2 regions of the Streptomyces sp. NBC_01520 genome follow, and region 1 is predicted to be linked to the other one. Evidence: riboswitches for the same ligand, from Rfam matches in the RefSeq annotation. Region 1 holds a riboswitch; the other holds the start of a gene.

Region 1 (5,503 bases):
TGCGGCCGGACGAGAAGTCGACCGGTACGAACATCGGTGAGCAGGACGTCGAGGTCACCCTGCACGCCGAGCGCGCCACCGTTCGCAAGGAGGCCGTCCCGGTGGAACGGGTCCGTCTCGAAACCAACAAGGTCACCGAACAGAAGGAAGTCTCCGCCGAGATCCGTAAGGAGAAGATCGACTACGCGGACGGCAAGGACATGGGCAGCGGCAAGGACATGGGCGGCGAGTACGGCCAGGGTCGTCGCCGCTGACCCCCTCACCCGGCGGCGACAGGCCTCGCGGCAGTAGCGAGGGGCGGACCCGGACGTTCTGCGGGCCCGCCCCTTCGCGTCCGCGCACGGATCCGGCCGGCCCGAATGCCGGGCGCGCCCGTCCACGTGCCGCCGGACTCACCCGGTACCGGGGGCGCGGCCGGCCGCGCCCGGCAGGAAGCGCACCGAGGGCCTGCCGTCCGGCCCGTCCGGCGTCACGACGGCCCGGACCCGGTAGACCTCGGCGATGAGTTCCTCGGTGATCACCTCCGAGGGTGTTCCCGCGGCCACCGCACGGCCTTCCCTCATGACGGTGACCCGGTCGCAGAACATGGCCGCCAGATTGAGGTCGTGCAGTGCGATCACCGCGGTGACGGGCAGCTCGGCGACCAGGGACAGCAGCTCCAGCTGGTGCTGGATGTCCAGGTGGTTCGTCGGCTCGTCCAGCAGGAGTTCGCGCGGCTGCTGCGCGAGGGCGCGGGCGATCTGGACCCGCTGGCGCTCACCCCCGGACAGGGTGTGCCAGGACTGCCCGGCACGGTCGGCCAGTCCGGTGCGCGCCAGTGCCTCGCGCACGGCGGCCTCGTCCTCGGGGCCGGGTGCGGACCAGGCACGCCGGTGCGGGATGCGGCCGAGTCGTATGACGTCGAGCACACTCAGCTCGACCTGGGTGACGGCGTGCTGGTCGACGACGGCCACGCGCCGGGCCACCGTGCGGCGGCCGGTGTCCGCGAGTGTGCGGCCGTCGAGGGTGACGACGCCCGCGCCCGGGGTGAGGACCCCGGCCATCACCCGCAGCAGCGTGGACTTGCCCGAGCCGTTCGGGCCCAGGAGCCCGACCGTGGCGCCGGGCGGCGGGGCGATGCTCACGCCGTCGAGGACGATCCGTCCGCCCGCCTCGCGGGTCACCCGCTCGGCCCGCAGGCCGGTGTCCGTCATGTGCTCCTCCGGGTGCGGTACAGGACCAGGACGAAGGCGGGCACGCCGATCAGGGCGGTGAACACACCGACCGGCACCTCCTGCGGGTCGAGGACGGTCCGGGCCAGTGTGTCGACCCAGACCAGGAACACCGCCCCGGCGAGCGCGGTGACGGGCAGCAGCCGACGGTGTCCCGAGCCGGTCAGCGCGCGGGCGGCGTGCGGCAGGACGAGGCCGACGAACCCGATGGCGCCGGCCGAGCTGACGAGCGCCGCGGTGAGCAGCGCGGTCGTGCAGAGCAGCACGATCCGGGTACGGGCGACATGGATGCCGAGGGCCGCCGCCGCGTCCTGGCCGAACGCGAACGCGTCGAGGGTACGGGCGTGTCCCAGGCAGATCAGCAGCGTCACGGCGAGCACCGCGGAGCACATCCACACATCGGTCCAGCCGACCCCGCTCAGGGAGCCCAGCAGCCAGAACAGCACGCCCCGGGTCTGTTCGGCGTCGGCGGCCGTCATCACGACGAAGGAGGTGAGCGCGGAGAACAGCTGCATGGCGGCGACCCCGGACAGCACGACCCGGTCGGTCGATCCGCCGAGGGTGTGGCTGAGCAGGAGCACGAGGGCGAACGAGCACAGGGCACCGACGAAGGCCCCGGTGGAGATCGACACCGCTCCCCCGCCGACCCCGAGGACGACGACGACGACCGCTCCGGTGGACGCCCCGGAGGACACGCCGAGGACGAACGGGTCGGCGAGCGGGTTGCGCAGCAGGGACTGCATCACCGTTCCGCACACGGCGAGCCCCGCCCCGCAGACCGCGGCGAGCAGGGTGCGGGGCATGCGCAGGTTCCAGATGATGCCGTCCCGGATCGGGGTGAGCCGGGTGTCGCCCAGACCGAGGTGGGAGGCCACCGCGGACCAGACGTCGGGGACGGAGATGCGGGCCGGCCCGATCGTGACGGCGACCGCGACGGACAGGAGCAGCAGGGCGACACCGCCGCTCCAGAGCAGGCCGTCGCGCAGGACGCGGGCGGGCGCTCTGTCCGGAAGTACGCCCGGGGCCTGTTCGGTGACGGTCGCTCCGCGGGTGACGGTCACCCGGCGAGCCCGAAGGAGCGCAGCCCGGCGGCGACCGCCTCCACGCCCTCGACGGTGCGGATGGTCGGGTTCATCGCCTGGCCGCTGAGGAGGACGTAGCGCTTGTGCCGGACCGCGTCCATGTTCTTCGTGGCGGGGTTGGTCTCCAGGAACTCGATCTTCTTCTCGGCGCTCTCGGCGGTCTGCGACTTGCGCGTCAGGTCGCCGATGACGAGGACGTCGGGGTTGCGGTCGGCGACGGTCTCCCAGTTGATCTGGGGCCATTCCTCGTGGGTGTCGTCGAAGACGTTCTTCGCGCCGAGTTCCTTGGTGATGATGCCGGGCGCTCCGCAGCAGCCGGCCAGGTAGGGGGCCTCGGAGTTCGCGAACCAGTAGAGCAGGGTGGTGCCGGAGGCGTCGATGTCCGCGGTCGCCGTCCCGATCCGCTTCCGGAGATCGGCGACGAGTGCGTCGCCCCGCTCCTGCACGCCGAACACCTTCGCCAGGTCGTGGACTTCGCCGTAGACGCTGTCCATGGTGAGGGGCTTCGTGCGGGAGCCGTCGCTGCTGCCGGTGTTGTCCTTGGCCGTGCAGTCGGTCGGCGAGAGGTAGGTCGGCACACCGAGCTTCTCGAACTGCTCGCGGGGCGCGACACCGCCCTTGCCGAGTGTCGACTCGAACGAGGCGCTGACGAAGTCGGGTTCCTTGTCGAGGACCTTCTCCGACGAGGGGTTGTTATCCGCGATGCGGGGTACCGCGGCGTCGGCCTTCTCCAGGCCCTTCATCACCGGGTCGGTCCAGGTCGCGGTGCCCACGAGCCGGTCGGCGAGGCCCAGGGAGAACAGGATCTCGGTCGATCCCTGGTTCAGGGAGACCGCGCGGCGCGGTGCGGCCCCGACCGTCACCGTGCGACCGCAGTTCTTCAGCGTCACCGGATATCCGGCACCGCCGTCCTTCGCGGCCTCTCCGGACGGGCTCGTGTTCCCGCCGCCGCAGGCACCGATCAGGACAAGTCCCGCGGTGAGCATGACGGTTCGGCGTACGGCACTGGGTATGGACGGCACGGAATCCCTCTGCGTCTCTGGGCTCTTGCGCGAAGCCCGTACGGAATACCGCTCCCGGTACGGAAGCGGGGTGCCAGCAGGTTTTCGGACTCGGGTTCGTCCGGACGGGACGCCTTCCCGGGGCACCCGAGAGTGTCCCAGTGGCTGTTGGCCCCGCCCGTCCCCCTCACCGCTGCGCGTCAGCTCCGGACTCTCACCGGATTCCCTGACTCCACGTGGAGTGCGACTGGCGTCTGCAAGCTATCACGCAGCGATCGGGCGGCCCGCACGCGCCGGGAGGGGGTGCACAGGCATCTGCCGCACACCCCCGCGCACCTCCCTCGCCCACTGGTTGCCCATCGTGCCGTCAGGGTGTGCGGCGAACCGATTCGCCTCAACCGGCCTGGGGTTTCGTGCGGCGGGCGAGCAGGGATGTGGTGCCCCAGTACGCCAGCAGAACGGCCCGCAGACCGAGGATCTCCATGGTCTCGCGCACACCCCGGCGGCCCGGGACGGTGGTGCCGGGGCGTCCGCGAACGGCCCGTTCGGCGCTCACACCGTGCCCGCCGACGCGAGCGCCGCCCCGGCCTGCCAGGGCCCCTCGGGGTCGTCGTACGCGTCGGCGTAGTCGGGTCCCGCGATCGGCCAGTCCGCGAGCAGTTCGGCGGGCAGCGCGAAGGACTCGGCCAGTTCGGGGGCGTGCGCGGCGACGGCCGCGATCAGCTCCTCGGTGGCGTCGGGCAACTGGTCGACCTGATCGGCGCTCAGGAGACCCGCGGCCAGCAGGTCGCCGCTGTTGCGGGCCACCCATTCGAGGGCGAACAGCCGCTCCAGCTCCGTCAGCCGCTCCCGCGCGGCCCCGCCGGGCAGCGCGGCGCGTGCCTGCGCGAAGGCCTCGGCGGCCTGCCGGTAGGCGTGGGCCTCGACTCCGCGCAGGGCGGGCCCGGAGCCCGCGTTCCACCGTGCGAGCCTGTCGTCGTGGATCGCCGAGAGCAACCGCTCCCTGGCCCGGCCGAACCAGATCTTCTCGACGGCCGCGAGGAGTCTGCCGAGGAAGTACGGATCGGCCAGGTCACCGGGGGTGCGGTCGAGCGGGGTGTCCCACCGGTCGGGGTCGGCCGCGAGGAGCAGGTCCGCGGCCGCCTTGCTGTACAGGGCGACGTTGTCGCCCTCCGCGGTGATGGCGCCCTCCACGCCGGTGACGAGCTCGGTCATGCCGTTGTTCTCCAGCAACGCCTGCGCACCGCAGCGTTCACGGCACTGGACGATGACGGCGCGTGCCTGCCAGGTGATCCAGGCCTTGGCGACGGCGACGAGCCGTTCCGCCGCGGCCCGGTCCTCCTCGGTGCAGACCTCCCACCGGTCCAGCGCCCGGCGGTGCAGAAGACTCATGGCGAACACCGTCGCCATGGCCGAGGCGAGCGGCCCGTGGTGGGTCCGGTGGGCGTTGACGGGGACGGTACGGGCGCCCCGGGCACCGGAGATCATCCGGTGCCCGCCGTAGCGGACGGCGACGGCGAGGGTGGCCCTGGCCGAGCCCGCGGCGCAGGCGCTCATGGAGATCCGGCCGGGAACGACCCGGCCGATGGAGGTCAGGAAGCGTCGCCGGCGATCGGCCCGCGTGCTGCTGAAGTCCCCCTGCCCGCCGCCTCCCTCCCGCGCTCCCAGCAACGCGGACCGCTCCACGAACAGCTGGTCGAACGCGGTCAGGCAGTGGTCCACGGGGCTGCCCATCCTGGCGGGCAGACGCCGCACGCGTACCCCGGGCAGAGCCCGCACGTCGTCGGTGAGCGGTACGAGGAAGAGGCGGATCCCGTGGTCCTCGCCGTCGTCCATCAGACGCGCGGCGACCAGTCCGGACTTCGGCCCGCCCGCCGGGCTGGTGTTGGGCATGAACTTCTGCGCACCCGCGTTCGGAGTGTGCAGCACGAAGCCGTCGCGCGCGCGGTCGTACGTGGCGGTGGTCTCCATGGCCGCCGCGTCGTTGCCGTGCGCCACCTCCGTACAGAGGAAGGTGCCGACGCGGCGCATCGTCAGGTGGTCCGACAGGTCGCGGCTGCCGACGGCGTCGTGGTCGAGGAGGCTGCCGAGGAAGAGGTTGTAGTGGATGCCCGCCACGGTGGTGAGCGCGGGGTCCACCGGGCCCAGCCATTCGTGCAGGGCGGCGAGTGCGCGCGGGTCGGCGGCGAGGCGTGCTCCGCTGTCGAGG
Region 2 (5,503 bases), 7.2 Mb from region 1:
CCACACCGGGTACTCGGGCAGCGGCTTCGTCGACCGGTACGACACGGAGGGCAAGGGCGCCACGACGTTCGACGTGACAGTCCCCGCGGCCGGCGACTACGACGTGAACCTTCGCTATTCCAACGGTCCCAACCCCTTCCAGGGCACCAAGTCCCTCTCCCTCCACGTCAACGGGGAGAAGCTGAGACAGACGGAACTTGCCTCGACGGGCACCTGGGACACCTGGTCGACGCGGACCGAGCGGATCCGCCTGCGCGCGGGGCCCAACACCGTCTCGTACCGCTTCGATCCCGGCGACACCGGGCATGTCAACCTGGACCTGATCACCGTGCTCCCGCACGGTGCCCCCGTCCCCCTCTTCGACGGCACCACCGCCTCCCAGGAGCAGTGGCAGCACACGGACGGCCGACGCGTCGAATGGCCGTTGTCCGCCGAGCGATCGATGGAGGTGTGCTGCGGTGACATCCGCACCAAGGACGCCTACCAGGACTTCAGGCTGCGCCTGGAGTTCCGGGTGCCGCTCCTGCCGGACGACGTGACCGGGCAGGACCGCGGCAACAGCGGTGTCTATCTCCAGGACCGCTACGAGCTCCAGATCCTCGATTCGTACAAGGACACCACCCTCGACGCGAACGAGGCGGGGGCGATCTACCGGAAGAAGGCGCCGGACATCAACGCGGCCACGGCTCCGGAGACATGGCAGACGTACGACGTCACGTTCCGTGCGGCGCGGTTCGACGACAGCGGCGCCAAGACCGCCGGTGCGCGCGTGACGGTGGTGTGGAACGGACAGAAGGTCCACGACGACATCGTGATCGACGGACCGACCGGTGCGGGTCTGCCGGAGGGCCCGTCGGCCGGAGCGATCCGTCTCCAGGACCACGGGAACAAGGTGCGGTTCCGGAACATCCGGATCGAACCGCTGAGTTGAGACGGTGCGGTTCCGGGGCGGCCGGATCGAACCGCTGAGTCGGTCCCGGTTCCGCCGAGGCGCGGGGCACCTGCGAACCGTAGGCGCCCCGCGCGGATCTCCGTGTACAGCATGCGGGTGGGGTCCGGTCAGAAGGTGAAGACCGGTCCCTCGCCCAGACCTGCCCGCATCTCGCACGCGTTTGCGAAGGCGGTCGGCCAGGAGACGCTACGGCCCTGCCACACACCGGTCGCCTCAAGGGCGACGGGATCTCCGTGGGTACTGCCTTCGTGTGCTCCGGACGGCCGAGAAGGGGATCGCGGCCGTGACGAGCGCCCCGACGCCGACCATGGGTACGACCCACGTCCAGCCCGCGCCGTCACGCCAGGCGGAGTAGCCCGCGCCCAGGAAGACCGGGCCGACGAAACAGCAGATCGTGGCAAGGCCGGCTGGCCCACCAGCACACCGGCGTAGCCGCGCATCGCCCCTCCTCCGTACGCGCCCCGCGAACGGAGCGCTGATCGTCTCTCCTCGTCGCGGTGGGGGACGCCGGCCGAGGCCGCGGAGTTCCACCGGTGCCCTGGTCCTCGGGATCCGCAGGGTTTCCGGACACGTACGGCCGGGCGAGTCGTAGCACGATGACCGCCCCAACAGGACCGGCAAGAAGGTAAATTCGAACAATGAGATCACCCAGCGGCCCCGCCCCGCACCCGCCGAAGGGACAGGGCCGGCTCCTCGCAGTGAGCGATCTTCACGTCGGGATCGCCGACAACCGCCCCATCACCGACCAGCTGCACCCGTCGTCCGACGAGGACTGGCTCATCGTCGCGGGCGATGTGGCGGAACAGGCCGAAGAGGTCGAGCGCGCCCTCGAAACGCTGGCCGGGCGGTTCGCCCACGTGATCTGGACGCCGGGCAACCACGAGCTGTGGACCGTGGACAGGGACCCGGTGAAACTGCGCGGCCAAGCGCGGTACGAGCACCTCGTCGGGGTGTGCGCGGAGCTGGGTGTGACGAGCCCCGAGGACCCGTACCCGCGGTGGCAGGGAGCGGACGGACCCGTGGCCGTGGCCCCGGTGTTCCTGCTGTACGACTACACGTTCAGGGTCCCGGGGACGGCCACCAAGGAGGAGTCCCTGGCGCGGGCGCACGAGGCGGGGGTCGTCTGCACCGACGAATACCTGCTGCACCCGGATCCGTACCCGGCCCGCGACGACTGGTGCCGGGCGCGGGTCGCACTGACCGAGGAGCGGCTGGCCGCGCACGACCCCGAGGTCCCGCTTGTGATCGCGGGCCACTGGCCGCTGGTGCGCGAACCCACGTCGGTCATGTGGTACCCGGAATTCGCCCAGTGGTGCGGCACGGAACTCACCGCAGACTGGCACCGCCGCTTCAATGTCGCGGCCGTCGTCTACGGGCATCTGCACATCCCCCGCACGACCTGGTACGACGGTGTGCGGTTCGAGGAGGTCTCGATCGGCTACCCGCGGGAGTGGCGCAAGCGCGGGCACCCGCGCGGGCTGCTGCGGCAGATCCTTCCGTACGAGGGGGAGGGGGCTCCGGCGGGTCGGGGTCCTTCGGGGGCGTCCGGCGTCGCGCGCTCCGCACCCGGTTCACCCGGTTCACCCGGTTCGCCCGGTTCACCTGGTTCACCTGGTACTCCGGGGGATGCGGGCGCCGCGTCGTGATCGAACGGCTGCTTCCCGCGTACGTGGCGTGCGCGGACACGTACGAGACTGAGGCTCCGGCCGGAACCCTCTACCCGGAGGAGGCGCTGCTGGTCGCCACGAGCGTGGACCGGCGCAGGCACGAGTTCGCGGCCGTACGCGCCTGCGCGAGACGGGCCATGGCGACCCTCGGGCTGCCGCCGCAGCCGGTGCTGCGCGGCCACCGCGGCGTACCGCTGTGGCCTGCGGGGATCGTGGGCAGCATGACGCACTGCGACGGCTATCGTGCCGCGGTGATGGCCCGGGCGACCGACGTCCGCGCGCTCGGCATCGACGCCGAGCCGAACGAGCCGCTGCCGCCCGATGTGTGGGAGGCGGTGTCGCTGCCCTCGGAGCGGCGGCGGATCTACTCGGGGGCGTTGCCAGGGGTCTCCCCGGGGGCTTCCCCGGGGCTTTCTCCCGGGGCGGGGGGCGTGACGCCGCACTGGGACCGGCTGCTCTTCAGCGCCAAGGAGAGCGTGTTCAAGACGTGGTTCCCGATCACCCGGATCGAACTCGACTTCGACGAGGCCGACATCACGTTCCACCGGAGCTCCGAGGCCGCCACCGAAGGCACGTTCACCGCGGAGCTGCTGCGCCGGGCGCCGGGGATGCCGGTGTCGTACGAGGGGAAGTGGCTGGTCGACAACGGCATCGCGGTCACAGCGATCGCGCTTCCCCACGGCTGAGGGAACCGCGGTTGCCCGCCCGCCCCCTCCGGACCGTGCTCGGCGCACCGTGGAGGGTGCGGGCCGCTATCGGCCCAGCGGCCGGCCGCACCGAAGGTTCCAGCGGCCGGACCTTCCGCTGAGTTCGGTCAGGGTCAGCGGGGCGACATCCAGCCGCCAGAAGGTCTCCATCGGCAGACCCAGGGCATGGACCATCGCGGCGCGCACGACCGCCGGTTCGACGACCGCAAGCCGTCGGCCCACGCCCCAGGCCGGGGAATCCAGCAGCGTGCCCACCCGGGTGGTCAGGTCCAGCAGCGACTCGCCGCCGTGCGGAGCGGCCGAGGGGTCGGTGAGCCAGGCCGCCACCGCGTCCGGCTCGGCGGCGCTCACCTCGGAGAGCCGCCGGCCACGCCAGCGCCCCATGTCCCAGTCGCGGAGGGCGGATTCGGGGAGGGCGGGCTCGGCAGGCCCGGTCGTGCCGGCGAGCCCCAGCGCCTCGGCGGTCTGCCGGCAGGGGACGGAGGGGCCGTGCGCCCGGTGGTCGGCGGCAGGTACCGCACCGGCGGCAGCGGCGGCTGCGGCACTGCGCGCACCGGCCTCGTCCAAGGGCGCGTCGGCCTCGAAGCGGGCGTCCCGCAGCGCGGAGTTCATGGCCGGTGAGATCAACATCACCCGTACCGTCATCCTCTGCCTCCACTTCCCGGACAGGAGCCTTCTGCGTAGGCGCTTCATGGGAACACGGCCCGTCCCACGAGCCGTTGTCGGGGCCGACGCACCATGGCGGTGGCCGAACCGCAGGCGGTATGGTCGCGGCACCCATGACGAGGGTGAAACGGAAGTCCGGTGAGAATCCGGCACGGTCGCGCCACTGTGTACCCGCATCGCTGCGGGGAGTCAGACCCGGCACCTTCGTCTCAGGCACCACGACAGGGACGCGTGTTCCCACAGGAGGTTCTGCCATGGCACATTCTGCCGCCCCCACCACCGTCGCACCGGTCATCACGCCCATCTCGCCGAAGGCCATCGCACCCTGGGCCGTCTTCTTCGGCATCCTCATGCTCGTCCTGCTGTACTTCGTCGGAGCCGAACAGGGAGCCACCGCGGTCATCTCGGGCGAGGCCGTGCACGAGTGGGTCCACGACGGCCGTCACCTCCTCGGGTTCCCCTGCCACTGAGACTTCGGGAACCAGGGGAACGTCTCATGAACTCCGTATCGGTCAGAGCTCTGCTCATCCGCGGCATGCTGGCCGGCCTTCTGGCCGGCGCGCTCGCCCTTGCCGTGGCCTACTTCCTCGGTGAGTCGCGGGTGGACGCCGCCATCGCCCTGGAAGAGGCACAGGCACACACGCACGCCCACGAGCACGGCGAGGAACTGGTCACGCGCACGATGCAGGCCACCGGCGGTCTCGCCACCGGCGTCCTGGTCTTCGGCGTGGCCGTCGGCGGCATCGCCGCACTCGTCTTCTGCTACGCCCTGGGCCGCATCGGCTCCTTCGGCCCGCGGGCCACGGCAGCACTCGTCGCGGGGGGTGCCCTGCTGACGGTGTACGTCGTGCCCTTCCTGAAGTACCCGGCCAACCCGCCGGCGGTGGGGAACCCGGACACCATCGGGCAACGCACCGGGCTGTTCTTCCTGATGGTCGCGCTCAGTGTGCTGCTCGCGGTGGCCGCCGTCATCACCGGCAAGCGGCTCGCACCGCAGTTGGGCAACTGGAACACCACGATCACCGTGGGTGGGGCGTACGTCCTCCTCGTCGGGCTCGCGTACGTCTTCCTGCCCTCGTTCAACGAGGTCGGCGCGGACTTCCCCGCCAGTCTGCTGTGGGAGTTCCGGCTGGCGACACTCGCGGTCCAGGCGACCCTCTGGGTCAGCTTCGGTCTCGTGTTCGGCTACCTCACTGAACGGCTGCTGGTGCCGCGTCCGAGTGCTGGTGGTGAGGTGGCGGCCGACCGTGTCGCTGCCCGCTCGGCGGGTGCCATGAGCTGACCCTCACGCCTGCGACCGCACGATTGAGCCCGCCGGGGAGATATCCGGCGGGCTCAATCGTTGTGTGTCCGTGCCCGTGAGGTCCGGGGTATTCATGCAGGTCTTTCCTGGTTGATCCGGTCCGACAGGGTGGAACTCCGGCAGGTGGCACTCCAACAAGGTAGCGATGTTATCCACAGAAGATAGCGTTGCTACCGCATGAGTGCTAGCGTGGTCGTACCGGGTTCGT

The links. A riboswitch is a leader RNA that binds a small molecule or an ion and turns the genes downstream of it on or off. The one in region 1 is predicted to bind cobalamin.
Region 2: it holds a riboswitch for cobalamin, as region 1 does, so the genes downstream of both, OG524_RS34065 (CbtB-domain containing protein) here and OG524_RS01420 (ABC transporter substrate-binding protein) in region 1, are expected to answer to the same signal.

Annotation. Positions count from the first base shown of each region.
Region 1 covers NZ_CP109404.1:306,386-311,888, forward strand. The annotation lists gene OG524_RS01405 (PRC and DUF2382 domain-containing protein) at 1-254, shown strand, start outside; gene OG524_RS01410 (ABC transporter ATP-binding protein) at 393-1,193, opposite strand; gene OG524_RS01415 (FecCD family ABC transporter permease) at 1,190-2,272, opposite strand; gene OG524_RS01420 (ABC transporter substrate-binding protein) at 2,269-3,279, opposite strand; cobalamin riboswitch at 3,373-3,561, opposite strand; gene OG524_RS01425 (hypothetical protein) at 3,689-3,850, opposite strand; gene OG524_RS01430 (acyl-CoA dehydrogenase) at 3,847-5,503, opposite strand, start outside.
Region 2 covers NZ_CP109404.1:7,547,527-7,553,029, forward strand. The annotation lists gene OG524_RS34045 (family 16 glycoside hydrolase) at 1-931, shown strand, start outside; gene OG524_RS34050 (metallophosphoesterase family protein) at 1,591-2,598, shown strand; gene OG524_RS34055 (4'-phosphopantetheinyl transferase) at 2,595-3,305, shown strand; gene OG524_RS34060 (histidine phosphatase family protein) at 3,372-3,971, opposite strand; cobalamin riboswitch at 4,081-4,210, shown strand; gene OG524_RS34065 (CbtB-domain containing protein) at 4,247-4,462, shown strand; gene OG524_RS34070 (CbtA family protein) at 4,489-5,274, shown strand.